Linked DNA regions of Roseibium sp. Sym1. The protein of the gene in region 2 interacts with the protein of the main gene of each other region in a pairwise test. Links are inferred from orthologs where the notes say so. Each region holds a gene or a part of one and is shown on either strand. Other genes may lie near its edges.

Evidence for each region.
Region 1: the proteins of O6760_RS21515 (region 2) and O6760_RS20540 interact in binary tests that used the Escherichia coli proteins (3 or more experiments, as listed by UniProt). The link is inferred for Roseibium sp. Sym1 from one-to-one orthologs.

The regions. Positions count from the first base shown.
Region 1 is NZ_CP114786.1:4,506,099-4,514,268, reverse strand. What follows is about bases 5,121-8,107. They hold O6760_RS20540 (TrmH family RNA methyltransferase), read left to right. Parts: upstream 5,121-6,199; coding sequence 6,200-7,015; downstream 7,016-8,107. Other genes in these bases: O6760_RS20535 (YHYH protein), read right to left, coding at 7,034-8,107; O6760_RS20545 (PaaI family thioesterase), read left to right, coding at 5,628-6,131; O6760_RS20550 (MarR family winged helix-turn-helix transcriptional regulator), read left to right, coding at 5,121-5,597. Also shown: rplJ (50S ribosomal protein L10), read right to left, coding at 1-420; rplA (50S ribosomal protein L1), read right to left, coding at 744-1,442; rplK (50S ribosomal protein L11), read right to left, coding at 1,447-1,875; transcription termination/antitermination protein NusG, read right to left, coding at 2,053-2,583; preprotein translocase subunit SecE, read right to left, coding at 2,638-2,835; tuf (elongation factor Tu), read right to left, coding at 3,123-4,313; more of O6760_RS20550, read left to right, coding at 5,082-5,120; more of O6760_RS20535, read right to left, coding at 8,108-8,146. UniProt on the Escherichia coli protein: Specifically methylates the ribose of guanosine 2251 in 23S rRNA.
Region 2 is NZ_CP114786.1:4,705,283-4,709,272, forward strand. Bases 82-2,986 are described here. They hold O6760_RS21515 (NAD(P)H-hydrate dehydratase), read left to right. Parts: upstream 82-718; coding sequence 719-2,254; downstream 2,255-2,986. Other genes in these bases: O6760_RS21510 (P-II family nitrogen regulator), read right to left, coding at 82-356; tig (trigger factor), read left to right, coding at 2,699-2,986. In the rest of the region: more of O6760_RS21510, read right to left, coding at 18-81; more of tig, read left to right, coding at 2,987-3,990. UniProt on the Escherichia coli protein: Bifunctional enzyme that catalyzes the epimerization of the S- and R-forms of NAD(P)HX and the dehydration of the S-form of NAD(P)HX at the expense of ADP, which is converted to AMP.

The DNA.
Region 1 (8,170 bases), 200 kb from region 2 along the record:
GATCATGCCAACCAGTTTCGCACGCAGCTCATCGAGCGACGGCATGGTTGCCAGAGACTTGACTCCATCCGGGTTCAGGTTGGTTGCACCCAGAGCACCGCCAAGGATTGCAAACTTCTCGTTTGCCTTGGCGAATTCGACGGCTGCTTTCGGAGCGGCTACCGGATCGTCGGAATGGACGATGACGGTCGGGCCCTGAAACAGGTCGGAGATGTGCTCAAGGTCAGTGCCTTGAAGGGCGAGTTTCACAAGGCGGTTTTTTGCGACTTTCACAGTGCCGCCGGCTTCACGCACGGATGCCCGCAATGCGGTCATCTGGGCTACCGAAAGACCTGCGTAGTGCGCGACAACAACAACACCGGTGTTACCCAGCTCGGTGTTGAGAGACGTCACGAACTCGTGCTTTTCCGCTCTTTCCACTTGCCTTCTCCATTTGGCGGCGTTGCCGCCGCCGGTTTACCTTTGCCGCCTTTCAGGCAGGTCCCGAACCCGGAACCGCCTTGGGGCGACGCTCAGGGTCCTGTCCCCTCACCCTCACGCAAGAAACGCGCGGCAAGGTCTGGTTCGAACCAAGTCTTCCGCGTCAACGGCGGAGAATTCGGTTCTCACCCATCTATGCAGGCCAAAAAGCTTAAGCCGGTCTCCCGGCACCTGCAGTCTCGGACAGGGCAACCCGGCGGCGTGCCGCCGGGTCTTTTCGGCCCGAAGGCCGAAATCTCTTCAAAACATCCGGAAAGTCCGGATTACTCGCCAGCAACGCTTGCGAGATCAACCTTCACGCCCGGGCCCATCGTGGAGGACACGGCAATGCGCTTCAGGTAGGAACCTTTTGCGCCGGACGGCTTGGCCTTCTGGACAGCATCCAGCAGAGCCTTGACGTTCTGCAGGATGGCGTCTTCGGAAAAGGACACCTTGCCGACACCGGCATGAACGATACCGGCCTTCTCGACGCGGAACTGGACGGCACCGCCCTTGGCGTCGTTGACGGCTGCGGTCACGTCCGGGGTCACGGTGCCGACCTTCGGGTTCGGCATCAGGCCGCGCGGGCCGAGCACCTTGCCGAGACGGCCGACCAGCGGCATCATGTCAGGCGTTGCAATGCAGCGATCGAAGTCGATCTTGCCGCCCTGCACTTCCTGGACCAGCTCTTCGGCACCGACGATGTCGGCGCCGGCGGCCTTGGCTTCGTCGGCCTTGTCGCCACGTGCGAACACGGCAACCTTGACGCTCTTGCCCGTGCCGTTCGGCAGCACGCACACGCCACGGACCATCTGGTCTGCGTGACGCGGGTCAACACCGAGATTGATCGCAACTTCGACGGTCTCGTCGAACTTGGTCTTGGAACGACCCTTCACGAGGCTGATGGCTTCGTCGAGGGCATAAAGCTTGTTGCGGTCGATACCGTCACGCGCTTCCTTGATACGTTTTCCAACCTTCGCCATGATCTTACCCCTTCACCTCAAGGCCCATGGAGCGGGCGGAGCCTTCGACCATCAGCATCGCTGCGTCGACGTCGTTGGCGTTCAGGTCCTTCATCTTGGCTTCGGCGATTTCCTTGACCTGGTCGCGGGTCACGGAACCGACGGTGCCGCGGCCCGGAGTCTGGGACCCCTTCTGCAGCTTGGCGGCCTTCTTCAGGAAGAAGCTGACCGGAGCCGTCTTCACTTCGAAAGTGAAGGACTTGTCGGAGTAGTAGGTAATCACGGTCGGGCACGGTGCGCCCTTTTCAACATCCTGGGTCTGCGCGTTGAACGCCTTGCAGAATTCCATGATGTTCAGGCCACGCTGACCGAGTGCCGGCCCGATGGGCGGCGACGGGGTCGCGGAACCTGCCGGCACCTGAAGCTTCAGGAAGCCTTCGATTTTCTTCGCCATGTGTCTCTCCAATCATTCGCAGCCGGACGGCAATCCAGCTGCCTGGGAGGCGGTGGTCCGGTCCCTCGAGGGAGCCCGGCGATGAGCTCCAGAACCTTCCACCCGTTTCATCCCGGCCGATTTCCGCAGGAACGCGGACCGGGCACTAAACGCCGCCCGTCTCCGGGCGGCAATCCGTCAGAGCTTGTCGACCTGAGCGAATTCGAGTTCAACCGGAGTTGCACGGCCGAAGATGGACACCGCCACCTTGAGGCGCGCACGCTCGTCATCGACTTCCTCGACAAGGCCGGAGAAGGACGCGAACGGTCCGTCGGACACGCGCACCTGCTCACCAACCTCGAAGGTCACGGACGGCTTCGGCCGGTCGACGCCTTCCTGCACCTGGTTGATGATGCGCATTGCCTCTTTTTCCGGGATCGGCATCGGCTTTTGATCCGCGCCCAGGAACCCGGTGACTTTCGGCGTGTCCTTGATCAGGTGGAACGCCTCGTTGGTCATCTCCATCTTCACCAGGACGTAGCCGGGAAAGAACTTGCGCTCCGCATCGACCTTGCGGCCGCGGCGCACTTCGACAACCTTTTCCATCGGGACAAGAATTTCCTCAAACAGATCGGACAAGCCTTTCTGTTCGGCCTTTTCGCGGATGGACTCGGCGACCTTTTTCTCGAAATTGGAATAGGCGTGCACAATGTACCAGCGCTTGGCCATGGATTTCTGTTCCGCTTCTTGTTCTTTGTCTTCAACCCGGACGGCAGTCAACGCCTAGCCGCCGACACCCAGCAGGTAACCGATCCCGAGGCCCATCAACTGGTCCGCCGCGAGAAAGAAGATCGACGCGATCAGGACCATGACGAACACCATGACGGTGGTCACCGCGGTTTCCTTGCGCGTCGGCCAAGTCACCTTGGACGTTTCCGCGCGGACTTCCTGGATGAATTTAAAGGGATTGGTCTTTGCCATTCCGATTCCGGTCTTTTAAATACGAGCGGGCGCGCGAAAATTCTTCGCGCGCCTCACTCGAGGAAACTCTTAAGCCCTCGAGGCAGATTAATCAAGAGCAAATTGGCAGGGGCAGCAGGGTTCGAACCCGCGACCTACGGTTTTGGAGACCGTCGCTCTACCAGCTGAGCTATACCCCTTCAAGATGTCCGCTTGCACGAACGAGCTCCTGATACCTCCATAAGCCGCATATCGCAAGACTTAAGAGGCGGAGCTGCCGGACACAAGCCCGGCAGCCCGAAATCATCTTATTCGATGATGGATGCGACGACGCCGGCGCCGACGGTACGGCCACCTTCGCGGATAGCGAAGCGCAGGCCTTCTTCCATGGCGATCGGCACGATCAGCTCAACGTCGACGGAGACGTTGTCACCCGGCATCACCATTTCCGTGCCTTCCGGCAGGGACACCACACCGGTCACGTCCGTCGTGCGGAAGTAGAACTGCGGGCGGTAGTTGGTGAAGAACGGCGTGTGACGGCCACCTTCTTCCTTGGTGAGGATGTAAGCCTCGGCCTTGAACTTCGTGTGCGGGGTCACGGAACCCGGCTTGCACAGAACCTGGCCGCGCTCAACGTCTTCACGGCCGACGCCGCGGATCAGGGCGCCGATGTTGTCGCCGGCTTCGCCGCTGTCCAGCAGCTTGCGGAACATTTCAACGCCGGTAACCGTCGTCTTGGTGGTGTCCTTGATGCCGACGATCTCGACTTCTTCACCAACCTTGATGATGCCGCGCTCGACACGACCGGTCACAACCGTACCACGGCCGGAGATCGAGAAAACGTCTTCGATCGGCATCAGGAACGGCTGGTCCTTCGGACGCTCCGGGGTCGGGATGTAGGCGTCGACCTGGGCCATCAGCTCGCGGATCGCGTCACGGCCGATGGCCGGATCGCGGTTCTCGACAGCTGCCAGCGCCGAACCCTTGACGATCGGAATGTCGTCGCCCGGGAACTCGTAGGAAGACAGCAGCTCGCGGATTTCCATTTCGACGAGCTCGAGAAGCTCTTCGTCGTCGACCTGGTCAACCTTGTTCATGAAGACGACCAGGGCCGGAACGCCAACCTGACGGGCAAGCAGGATGTGCTCGCGGGTCTGCGGCATCGGGCCATCGGCAGCCGAACACACCAGGATCGCGCCATCCATCTGGGCAGCACCGGTGATCATGTTCTTCACATAGTCGGCGTGGCCAGGGCAGTCGACGTGCGCGTAGTGACGGTTTTCCGTTTCGTACTCGACGTGTGCCGTGGAGATGGTGATGCCGCGCGCCTTTTCTTCAGGTGCGCCGTCGATCTCGTCGTAAGCTTTTGCAGTCGCACCACCGGCTTCAGCCAGCGTCATGGTGATTGCTGCAGTCAGCGTGGTCTTGCCGTGGTCAACGTGGCCAATCGTGCCAATGTTGACGTGCGGCTTTGTGCGCTCAAATTTTTCCTTCGCCATCGGCGTCGCTCTCTATCCACTCAGTTCGGTCGATACGGGTCGATGCGGGCTGCGCCCCGGCGCCTTGGACAAGTCCGCGAGCGACGAAATGCGTCCCGTAGAACATTCTTGTCAGGATTTCCGGGCGAAAGAGCCTTCCGTTCCGGACACTCCGATCAGCACCCATGATGGAGCGGGTGAAGGGAATCGAACCCTCGTCGTCAGCTTGGAAGGCTGCTGCTCTACCATTGAGCTACACCCGCACAACAACCGAACCAGGAACGATGGTGGAGGAGGTTGGATTCGAACCAACGTAGGCATAGCCAACGGATTTACAGTCCGTCCCCTTTAGCCACTCGGGCACTCCTCCATCTCGTCCTGCTTCACGCCGAAGCGATCAGGATGGCTTACCGAAGAGCCCGCCCGGAAGGGGCGAGCAATCCCGTGGCGCGTGTTATGCAGATAGGGCCCCGCCCTGTCAACGCCGATTTTGCAAAGAAATGAACAAAATCAGCGGCGCGCTCGAAACAGCCGCTTCGAACGCTCCGGATCACCTCGGGCGGTGACGGTTCCACAGTGCCCTGCACACTTCCGGATGTCACGGTTTCCCTACGTTTATCCCGAAAAACCCGCTTCCCACCCCTGCGCCTGTGGACAACTTCCGTCCTGGATCAGCCCCGTGCAGCCACGCGGCAAATCTGCGCGAACGCAAGCAAATGCGCCCCGGCCGGGCAACGCGGCGACCTCGATCCTCTTGCCGGGATTCTAATGTTGTTGTATCTACAACACATGAGCGCATCCCTCGACGACATCGACTTCCTGCATATGGGCCGCACCTGCCTCGGCCACGCTGCCCGTCGCACGGCCAATCTGCTGACACGCCATTATAACCGGCACATGGCCACGCTCGGCCTGGAGCTCACCCAGGCCCAGCTGCTCGCCGCCATCGCCGACGGCTCCGCATCATCGGCTGCGGAGATCGCCCGCTTCCTCGGCATCGACCGGTCCACCCTCGCCCGCAACCTGAAGCCGCTTGAAACCGCCGGCCTGATCACCCGCAGGCAGACGGGTGGCCGCACCGTCCTGCCCGTGCTGACGGCAAAGGGCGAAGAGAAGGTCGTCGAGATCCACACGACATGGCTGAAGGCGCAGGAAGAAGTCAGCGCCCTGCTCGGCCCGGACGGCGCCGATGCCGTGCGCGCCCAGATGTCCGCCCTGCGCAAGGCCGTGCACATCCTGGAAGACCGCTCCCCGGAAGACCAAGACGGCACCGCCGCCAACACCGCTTCCAAAACCAATTCCTGAGTCACAGACCTTTATGTTGGGAACATCATCATGAGCGACACCGAGACACTCACCGAAAACGGCAAGACCCATCAATTGGGCGCCCTGCCGAAAAAGGCCTTTCACGAAATGACCGGCCTCGACATTTTCGCGCGAATGATGGCCGGCGAGCTGCCCGCACCGCCGATCATGGTTCACTCCAATATAAGGATGAAGGAATTTTCAGACGGCCGCGCGGTCTTCACCGGCCTGCCGGCCAAGGAATTCCTCAATCCGCTCGGCACGGTCCATGGCGGCTGGATTTCCACGCTTATAGATACGGCACTCTCCTGTGCCGTGCACACGACGCTGAAGCCGGGCGAGTTCTATACGACCACGTCGCTGACCGTGAACATGGTCCGCCCGCTGCTGCCGACCAGCGGCGAGGTCATCTGCGAGGGCCGCATCGTCCACCGCGGCTCGCGCCTGGCGACCTCCGAGGGCGACCTGAAGGATTCCAACGGCAAGCTGATCGCACACGGCACAGTGAGCTGCATGATCCTGAAGCCGTCGTGAGGCCCCATAATGTAATGGTGGCGTTTCAGCCTCTTTTCCTTTTGTCGGAATACCGCTAGAGCTGCGCCATGAGTGACGACAGAAAACCCTTCCGCGCCGGCGGCAAGCCCGGCTTTCGCGGCAAGAAGAAATTTTCCGGCAAGCCGGCACCGCGCCGGCCCGGCCTGCCGCCGGAAGGCCCGGTGCTGCTTTATGGTCTCCACACCGTGGAAGCGGCCTTTGCCAACAAGGACCGCAAGCGGCTGAAGCTGTTTGCGACGGAAAACGCGCTGCGCCGCCTGGAAGAGCGCGGTGTGACAATCGACGTGCCGGTCGAAAACATGATGCCGCGCGCGCTCGACCGCATGGTCACAAAGGACGCGGTGCACCAGGGCATGATCCTGGAAGCCGATCCCCTGCCCGCCTATGGCGCGGAGCATCTGAAAGGCGCCCGGCTGATCCTGGCGCTCGACCAGGTCACCGACCCTCATAATGTCGGCGCCATCCTGCGCTCCGCCGTCGCGCTCGACGCCGACGCGGTCGTCACCACCGAGCGCCATGCGCCGGAAGAAGGTTCGGTGCTCGCCAAGGCCGCCTCCGGCGCGCTCGACATGATCAAGCATGTGCGCGTGAAAAACATGGGCCGCTTCGTCGCCGAGATGAAGGACCAGGGCTTTGGCTGTATTGCGCTCGACAGCGACGGCCCGGCGAGCCTTGAAGACACGCCCTTTACCGACAAGACCGTGCTTGTGCTCGGCTCGGAAGGAAAAGGCGTGCGCCAGGGTGTTCGCGAAGCCTGCGGCCTGACGGCCCGGCTCGACATGCCCGGTGCGCTGCGCTCCCTCAACGTCTCCAACGCCGCCGTGCTGTCGCTATATGTAGCACGGATGAAGATGGGGCTGTGAGAGGCGGCCGGCAGAAGATCACCGCCCCGTCGGCGGCGGCCCCTTCCGGCTCTGGGCCGGCCCCTCATAGGGCGTGAAGGTCTTCAGCGCCGAGACATCGAACCCGCCCGGGCAACCATCGGCGACGTAATCGTAATAGATCGCCCGGCCGCGGATGGCCCGGCTGCGGTCGGCCTCGAAGAACAGGCCGTAACAGGCCTTGTTGCAATAAAACAGCGCGCCCTCCTCCGCCCGGACCTTCCGGGTCCGGCCGCTCGTCTCTAGGATCTGCTCACCCTGCAGCAGTCCGCTCATCACATGGCAGACATCGCCGCCATAAGCCTGGCGGGTCGAGTCCTTGATGGCAAAGTGGATCGGGATGCCGGTGATCTCCTTGCCCGTGCGGTCAACCCGGTGCAGCCAGCGGTCACGGGCAAAATGCTGCGGCCGGCCGGACAGGCAAGTGAGCACATCCCAGCTCGACGTGGTTTTGACATTGTAGAAATATTGCCCCGAGGCATCCTTCATGCCCCGGCAGGGGTCGAGGTCCTTCTCGACCGCATTGGCCTTGTCGAACCAGCCAAGCGCCAGGATCGGAAAGCCGTCCATGGCATAGCCGATCGGCTTCTTGTCCTCCTCGACCCAGGCCGGTCCGAGGTCGTCGATCAGGCATTTCGGCGCGATGTGATAGTGATAATCGTCGCCGCGTCCCGCATGGCCGCCACACACATCCAGCTCGCCCGCCTCGAACGCGCTTGGCCGGCGGCCGGTGTCCCGGTTGGCGGGGCCTTGCGTGCTCGGATCGAAGATCGGCACGCCGTTGACGGCAACGCCCACCGGCCCGGCATCGGTTTTGGTCGGGCTGCGGGCCAGTTTCGGCTCCAGCAGGATCTCGAACCCGTAATTGTGCTCGGCCGGAAACTGCTGGTTGGTCGCCGTGATGCCGCGCATCATCGGGTCTTTCGGATCCGGCAGGCCGTGGGAGGAAAAGCGCGCCCTGCCGCGCTCGCAGGAAACCTTGCTGACCTCGTCGGTGTAGCAGGCCTGGTCGCATTTGCAGACCTTGATATCATGGGCGCCTGCGGGGGCGCCTCCCCCCGACAATGCCGCAGCCAGCACCGCAGCCACGCCGGCAAGTTCCAACATCCGCATCGCAATCCTCCCGCGTTCGCTCCC
Region 2 (3,990 bases):
AATGCCGGAATGGTGGGTCAGATGGCGTCGATGCCGGACTCGCCCGTCCGGATGCGAACTGCTTCTTCAATGTTGGAAACAAAAATCTTGCCGTCGCCGATGCGGCCGGTTTGCGCGGCGGAACGGATGGCTTCGACGGCCTTTTCGACCATGTCATCGCCCAGGACGATTTCCACTTTCACTTTCGGCAGGAAGTCGACGACATATTCGGCACCGCGATAGAGCTCCGTATGGCCCTTCTGGCGGCCGAAGCCCTTGGCTTCAGTCACGGTTATGCCCTGGAGGCCCACCTCCTGAAGCGCTTCCTTGACCTCATCCAGTTTGAAGGGCTTGATGATCGCTTCGATCTTTTTCATCACCTTGTGTCTCTCTCCACTAAACAGGCCAGGTAGTCGGCGGGATCTCTTCCGGACAACGGGTCAAAATCAGCCCGTCGGGCCCGGACGGGACCGTTGCGACCTTCAAAGCACGATGTGTGCCAATCGGTAGAGGGGCCCCGGAATTTTTTTTGGAGCCGGGATTTCCGCCACCAAAAGCGGCAGATCCCGGCTGTGCAGTTGGTAGCATGCGGTCTTTCAACCTATCAAGTGATTATAAAGTGTGCAAAGTGCCGTAAAAATAGGCGGCATTTGCCGAGGCGCGGCCGTCACTGCAGAGGCACTCGACAAAACTGCAGATCCCGGCCACCTTGCCGAAGACATCAGGAGAGCTCTGCACAATGAAGCCAGGAAAGTCACGGGATAATGCGGTTTTGCTGACGCCGGACGAGATGGCGCAGGCCGACCGGATGACTATTTCTGCCGGAGTAGAAGGCATTGTGCTCATGGAACGGGCAGGTCAGGCGGTGGCACGGGCCGCGGCCAGTCTGGCCGTGAAGGGAGCACGGATTGTCGTGCTGTGCGGGCCCGGCAACAACGGGGGCGACGGCTTTATCGCTGCACGCTGCCTGGCCGCCGCCGGGTTCCGCGTCAGCGTTCTGCTGCTCAAGGCGGCAGACGTCTTGAAGGGAGATGCCCTTGAGGCGTATGGCCGAATGGGACTGCCGGGCGTTCCGGCACTTGATGATGCCCTGGTTGCGGACGATGTCCCCGCGCTGCTGGCGGATTCGGACATGATCGTCGATGCCCTGTTCGGGGCCGGGCTGGACCGGCCGCTGACCGGTGCCGTTGGCAAGCTTGTCGAGAGCGTCAACAAGACAGGAAAGCCGGTGCTCTCGGTTGATCTTCCATCCGGCGTGAACGGGGCGGATGGCGCCACGGCCGGAGCCGCCATCAAGGCGCAGGCGACAGTCACCTTTTTCCGCGAAAAACCCGGGCATCTGCTGCATCCGGGCAGGGCGCTTTGCGGCGCCGTCGAAGTTGCCGACATCGGCATCACGGCGCAGGTGCTCGACGAGATCGCGCCAGAAACGTTCGCCAACGGTCCGGATCTCTGGCTGCAGGCCTGGCCGGCCCACGATCCTGCCGGGCACAAATATTCAAGAGGCCATGCGGTTGTTTTCGGCGGACCGGTTGCCGCCACGGGCGCGGCTCGGCTTTCGGCGGGCGCGGCGCTGAGGGCAGGGGCGGGACTTGTGACGCTGGCGTCGCCGCCGGACGCGGTGATGGTCAATGCCTGTCACCTGACGGCCGTCATGCTGAAAAAGCTGGCGGGAGAGGACGCGATCGCGAACCTGCTGGGAGACGCGCGCCTGAACGCGATTCTGATCGGGCCGGGCTTTGGCATTGGGGAAAGGACCCGTGCCGCAGTCGGGGACATCCTGAAGGCGGGGCGGGCGACGGTGCTTGATGCGGACGCACTGACAAGTTTTGCCGATTGCCCGGAAACCTTGTTCGAATGGATCAGGGGAAACGGCTCACCTGTCATTCTGACGCCGCACGAAGGTGAATTCGCGCGGCTGTTTGCCGGGCTGGAAGGCGGAAAGCTTGAGCGCGCACGCGCGGCGGCCGCCAAGTCCGGTGCAATTGTCATTCTCAAGGGACCGGACACGGTCATCGCCGCGCCGGATGGCCGGGCGGCGATCAACCGCAACGCGCCGCCCTGGCTGGCAACCGCAGGGTCAGGCGATGTGTTGGCCGGCATTGCGGCAGGTCTGCTCGCACAGGGCGTGCCGGGCTTTGACGCGGCCGCCCAGGCGGTCTGGCTGCACGGGGAAGCCGGCCTGGAAGCGGGACCGGGCCTGACCGCGGAAGACCTTGCGCCGGCGCTGAAACCGGCGATCCGCGCGCTTGTGGAGAAAACCGGGCAGGGCTGAGGTGAGCGCCCGCTTTTTCCTTTGACGGGAAAATCAGCGGTGCTATAGAGGCCCCGCTTCAAACGCGGGGCGCCCAAAGCCTGCGCGATGCGGATGTGGTGAAATTGGTAGACACGCCAGATTTAGGTTCTGGTGCCGCAAGGCGTGGGGGTTCAAGTCCCTCCATCCGCACCATGCTTTTTGAGCTACCTGAGAAGGTTGAACGGAAGTTGGTTGAGCCGCTCATGAGCCGCGTTTTCTCCCGCAAATCCCCGCTCTCCCCTTGACACTTCAAGGTCCAAGCTTTATCGCGCTCCCATCGTGCGTCTCGGACTCTGTTCGGGGCGATGCATGGCCGTTTGAACGCTCCTGTCAAAAGGGGAGTGCAGGCAATGCGGCACACGGGATTTTAAAAACGAAACCTCCGGGGCGGATTGCCGCTCGGGATCGAGGACGACAAAACCCATGCAGGTAACCGAAACCCTTTCCGAGGGCCTCAAGCGCGAGCTGAAAATCGACATTCCGGCTGGTGATCTCGCCGCCAAGCTCGACGATTACATGGCCGACCTGAAATCCAAGGCCAACATCAAGGGCTTCCGCCCGGGCAAGGTTCCGCTCGGCCATCTGAAGAAGATGTATGGCCGCCAGGCCATGGCCGAGATCCTGTCGAACACCATCCAGGAAACCACCCAGAAGGCCGTTGAAGAGCGCTCCGAGCGCCCGGCTCTGACCCCGGAAATCGATCTGCCGGAAGAAGACGCCGAGAAGATCATGGCCGGTGACGCCGACCTGTCCTTCAAGATGACCTACGATGTTCTGCCCGAGTTCGAAATCGTCGATTTCGCCGGCATCGAGATCGAGCGTCCGGTGGTCGAGATCGACGAAAGCGAAGTCGACGAGCAGGTCGCCGAAATCGCCAAGAACAACACCCCGTTCGATGCCAAGAAAGGCAAGGCCAAGGATGGCGACCGGGTGACCATGTCCTATCTCGGCAAGATCGACGGTGAGCCGTTCGAGGGCGGTGCCGACGAGAACGGCATGCTGGTGCTCGGTTCCGGCCAGTTCATCCCGGGCTTCGAAGAGCAGCTCGTCGGCGTCAAGGCCGGCGACGAGAAGGTCGTCGAAGTCAGCTTCCCGGAAGACTACCCGGCAGCTCACCTGGCGGGCAAGGCGGCGACGTTCGACGTCGTGGTCAAGGAAGTCGCCGCTCCGGGTGAAGCCAAGATCGACGACGAGTTCGCCAAGGGCCTCGGCCTTGAGTCGCTCGACAAGCTGAAGGAAATCGTCCGCGGCCAGATCGAGGGCCAGTTCGGCCAGATGACCCGCCAGCGCGTCAAGCGCCAGCTTCTGGACAAGCTGGACGAGCATTACTCGTTCGATCTTCCCGAAAAGCTGCTGGACAGCGAATTCGATGTGGTCTGGCGCCAGGTCGAAGAGGACATGAAGCGCAACGAGAAGACCTTCGAGGACGAGGACACCACGGAAGAAGAGGCGAAGGCGGAATACCGCAAGATCGCCGAGCGCCGTGTCCGTCTCGGCCTTGTTCTCTCCGAGATCGGCGAGAAGAACGAGATCCAGGTCACCGACGAGGAACTGCAGCGCGCGCTCTATGATCGTGTCCGCCAGTTCCCGGGCCAGGAGCAGCAGGTGTTCGAATTCTACAAGAACAACCAGCAGGCCCTGGCGAGCCTGCGTGCGCCGATCTACGAGGAAAAGGTCGTCGACTACATGCTCGAGCTCGCCAAGGTGACCGACAA